Regions from separate parts of the Planococcus donghaensis genome, predicted to be linked through region 2. Evidence: riboswitches for the same ligand, from Rfam matches in the RefSeq annotation. Region 2 holds a riboswitch; the other holds the start of a gene.
What was found. A riboswitch is a leader RNA that binds a small molecule or an ion and turns the genes downstream of it on or off. The one in region 2 is predicted to bind preQ1.
Positions count from the first base shown of each region.

Region 1: another riboswitch for preQ1. It lies ahead of queF (preQ(1) synthase); the one in region 2 lies ahead of queC (7-cyano-7-deazaguanine synthase QueC).

Region 1 covers NZ_CP016543.2:268,907-271,109, forward strand. Annotated here, with positions in the region: gene BCM40_RS01425 (endonuclease/exonuclease/phosphatase family protein) at 1-1, shown strand, start outside; gene BCM40_RS01430 (queuosine precursor transporter) at 24-674, opposite strand; gene queF (preQ(1) synthase) at 686-1,180, opposite strand; PreQ1 riboswitch class I at 1,280-1,327, opposite strand; gene BCM40_RS01440 (cation diffusion facilitator family transporter) at 1,435-2,203, shown strand, end outside.
Region 2 covers NZ_CP016543.2:1,238,677-1,240,879, forward strand. Annotated here, with positions in the region: gene queD (6-carboxytetrahydropterin synthase QueD) at 1-367, opposite strand, end outside; gene queC (7-cyano-7-deazaguanine synthase QueC) at 364-1,029, opposite strand; PreQ1 riboswitch class I at 1,036-1,079, opposite strand; gene BCM40_RS06225 (NADP-dependent oxidoreductase) at 1,201-2,139, shown strand; gene BCM40_RS06230 (universal stress protein) at 2,183-2,203, opposite strand, start outside.

The sequences.
Region 1 (2,203 bases), 970 kb from region 2:
AAGAATTTAAAAAACCGGGAGCTCTAAAGAAGAGCTTCCGGTTTTTGGTATCCGTAAAGGTGTGGGTCTGTTTGTTGGCGTCTGCATAACTTCACAAGTAAATAAACAACAGGAGTGTCGGCAACTGCAACGATCCACTTAAAGATGTATTGCGTGACGATCATGCCAAGCAATACACTAGTTGGCATCGTGCCGTAAAAAGCGATGGTGATAAAAAGACTCGTATCCACTAATTGGCTTGCCATTGTCGAAGCATTATTGCGCAACCATAATCGAGAGTTGCCATGTTTATTTTTCAGCTTATGAAAAATCGTGACATCTAGGTTTTGGCTAATAAAATAAGACACAAGACTCGCTAAAGTTACGCGGAAGCCTGCAGAAAAGATGGTTTCAAATGATTCTTGGTTTGCGAAAAATGGGGCAGAAGGCAAATGAATCGCAAGAAAAATAAAAGCCAACGCACAAAGTTGTGTGATAAATCCAGCTGTCACGGTTTGGCGTGCGGCTTTTTTGCCGTACACTTCTGCGATGGTATCAGTAATCGGAAATGTAAAGACATAAACGATTACAGCGGCTGGTAACACTGCCCATTCCCCAATGCTAAATAATTTGACTGCTAAAATGTTCGAAAGGATTAAGAGACCGACAAATGCACCATTTAAGTAAAGTAACATGTGCAGACTCCTTATCGATTAGTAATCGTTTCAGGATTCAAGTCGTGGTTCATCATCCGATACGACGCCATTTCTTCGTATTTTGTTCCAGGTTTGCCGTAGTTTGTGTAAGGGTCGATTGAAAGGCCACCACGTGGTGTGAATTTCCCCCATACTTCGATGTAACGAGGGTCCATCAATTTGATTAAATCGTTCATAATGATATTAACGACATCTTCATGGAAATCTCCGTGGTTACGGAAGCTGAACAAATAAAGCTTGAGTGATTTGCTTTCTACTAATGTTTTATCAGGGATAAAGCTTAAGTAGATTGTCGCGAAATCAGGCTGTCCTGTTTGCGGGCAAAGTGAAGTAAATTCAGGGCAGTTAAACTTTACGAAATAATCGCGCGTGTGTAGGTTGTCAATTGGTTCTAACACGTCTGGATCGTATTCAAATTTATACTTCGTGTTCTGATTGCCTAGCAATGATAAATGATCGAGTGTATCTTCGTTTCTTCCTGCCATAATAAACGGCCTCCTTTTAGATGACCGACTGGGAAGAGGGCTATAAAAAAACGGACAAAAGAAAAAGCCAAATCGCATGTGGATTTGGCGGAGTTTCGACAATCCATAGTTTTTTATAGAGGGTGAAATGCTATGAACCTCTCCCGTTGCCGGGTTATTAATTTTTTTACTCACTTATCTTATAAGACTTACTATTCGTTGTCAATCGGACAAATTTGTTAAAATAACAGCATGGAGATAGAGGAGCGGATAGCATGAGTCACGATCACGATCATTTTGAAATGACGCGAAATAACAATCGAAAAGCATTAACGATTGCGCTGGCCATTACAGCTGGGATTATGCTGCTAGAGTTTTTCGGGGGGCTTTTCACCAATAGTTTAGCTTTAATCGCAGATAGTGGTCATATGCTGTCGGATACCGTATCGCTCGTACTTAGTTTGTCTGCAATTTGGTTTGCTGGAAAAGCAGTTTCTACTAAGAAAACGTATGGGTATTATCGTTTTGAAATTCTTACCGCTTTTATTAACGGCATTACATTGTTTATCATGGCGGGCTTTATTATTTATGAAGCCATTCAACGAGTATACGAGCCGTCGGAAGTTCAAGGGGGCTGGATGTTGGTCATTGCGGCAATTGGTCTTGTGGCCAACTTATTGAGTGCTTGGGTCTTGAATCGCGGAGCAGATGTGCATGGCAATTTGAATATGAAGAGTGCTTATATGCACATTATTGGGGATGCATTAGGTTCAGTCGGAGCGATAGTCGCCGGGTTATTAATTCTTCTATTTGACTGGACGATAGCCGATCCAATTATTTCTGTTGTCGTTGCGCTATTAATTTTGCGGAGTGCTTGGGGCATTCTTCAAAACAGTTTGCACATTTTAATGGAAGGAACGCCAAGAGACCTCGATTTGCAAGAAATAACAGCGCGTCTTCTCGAAATTGAGGGAGTCGTAGATGTTCATGACCTTCACGTTTGGACCATCACGTCTGGATTGGATCAATTTACGTGTCACATTG
Region 2 (2,203 bases):
CAATAACTTGCAGACAGTTTGGTCGATTGATTGTTGCTTGGAGCATTGTTTGAATCGACTGCCATACTTGCTGAGCAAGAAGTTCAGTTGTTGGGAATTTATTTGTAAATTCAGGATGGTCATTTAACACACTATGGTCGTATTTTTTATGGATCAATTCTTTCAATAATTTAAAATCGATAAGAAAACCAATGGAATCGAGCTCGTTACCGCCAATTGTAATATTGAGGTGATAAGTATGCCCGTGCATCACTTTACATTTTCCAGCCTCTTCACTTGGTATAAAATGTGCTGCGGAAAAATGCATGTCTTTATTGAGCTCAAATTGATAGTTGTGAGAAACAGTTGGGTAAAATTGCTGCATCATGTCATTGCACCTGCCGATTTTTTCGCTTGGTAGCGTGCGAGACCCTCATTGCGTAATTGGCAAGCTGGACATTCACCACAGCCAGTGCTCGGAATGCCGTTGTAACATGTTAATGTTTTTTCTTGAACAAAATCAAGCGCTCCAAGTGTATCGGAAAGTTCCCATACATCTGCTTTGTCGAGCCACATCAAAGGGGTGTGAATGATAAATTGTTTATCCATTGCCAAATTTAATGTGACGTTCAATGACCGAATAAACGTATCTCGACAATCAGGATAGCCACTAAAATCTGTTTGACTAACACCTGTGATTAAATGCCGCGAACCGATAGCATCTGCAAAAACAGCTGCAAAAGATAAAAACAAGAGGTTTCGACCAGGCACAAACGTAGATGGAAGTTCGCCTTCTTCAGCTGTTACGTCAATGTCATCTCGAGTTAATGCATTGGCGGACAACTGATTGATCAACGTCATGTCCAATACTTTAAAAAGGACACCAAGTTCATCAGCGATTTTTCGAGCACATTCAATTTCAGCAGAATGGCGTTGGCCATAATCAAAAGTTACTGTTGCAACTTCTTTAAAGTTTTTGATCGCCCAAAATAGGCAAGTGGTACTGTCTTGGCCGCCACTAAAAACGACGACTGCTTTTTCGTTCTTCATCTGATACACTCCTTAGTTTTTTAGAGAGGGAGTTTGCGAACCTCTTTAATGAACAGGATTAATAATAACATATCTACCTATAAAAAGAAGACTGCAAATATCATCTCTATGGAGGTATACAATTTCTTGAAAGAGGGTATATTTATATAACAACGAAAGGGGAGGTCCGAGATGAAAGCAATTGTTATTAATAACTATGGCGGTAGAGAGCAATTAGTTGAGCGAGAAATTGAAAAGCCAGCTATTACGGATGACCAAGTGCTTGTTGAAGTGTATGCTACTTCGGTCAATCAAATTGATTGGAAATTACGTAAAGGTTATTTAAAAGATATGCTACCTTGGGAATTTCCAATTATTTTAGGTTGGGATATGGCTGGGGTAGTGGCTGAAGTTGGAGCAAACGTTAAGCACTTTAAAGTAGGACACCGTGTTTTTGCAAGACCTGCGACAACACGCCAAGGGACCTATGCGGAATTTGTACCAGTAGAAGCGAACTTACTTGCACATATGCCTGAAAGTATGTCATTTGAAGAAGGTGCAGCCATTCCCTTAGCTGGATTAACTGCTTATCAATGTATCGTTGGTTTTGCGAACGTGAAAAAAGGGGAAAAAGTCTTAATTCACGCAGGAGCTGGTGGAGTAGGGACTATGGCTATTCAAATAGCTAATAGTATTGGAGCGTATGTAGCTACGACTGCGAGTGATATCAATGACGAATTGGTTAAATCTTTAGGAGCAAATCGTGTGATCAACTATAGTGAAGAAGATTTTAGTGAATTGCTGGAGAATTTTGATGCCGTTTTAGATACGATGGGCGGGGAAGTTTTAGAGAAAAGTTTCAAAGTACTGAAAAAAGGCGGCAAGCTAATTTCCATTGCAGGAGAACCATCACGTGAACAAGCCGAAGAACATGGAGTACATGCGACGAGTTATTGGCTAGAGCCAAATGGTGCGCAATTGCATCAACTGGCCAACCTTTTTATATCTGGCGAATTAAAACCAACAATTGGTCATGTTTTTGATTTCTCAGAGCAAGGGGTAAGAGATGCTCATGAATTGAGCGAAACTCATCATGCTCGCGGAAAAATTATTATTAAAATAAAATCATAAAATAAAAAAATCCTTTCAAACTAGCGAAAGGATTTTTTTTAGTTTAGAAGTTTTCAGGTTTTCC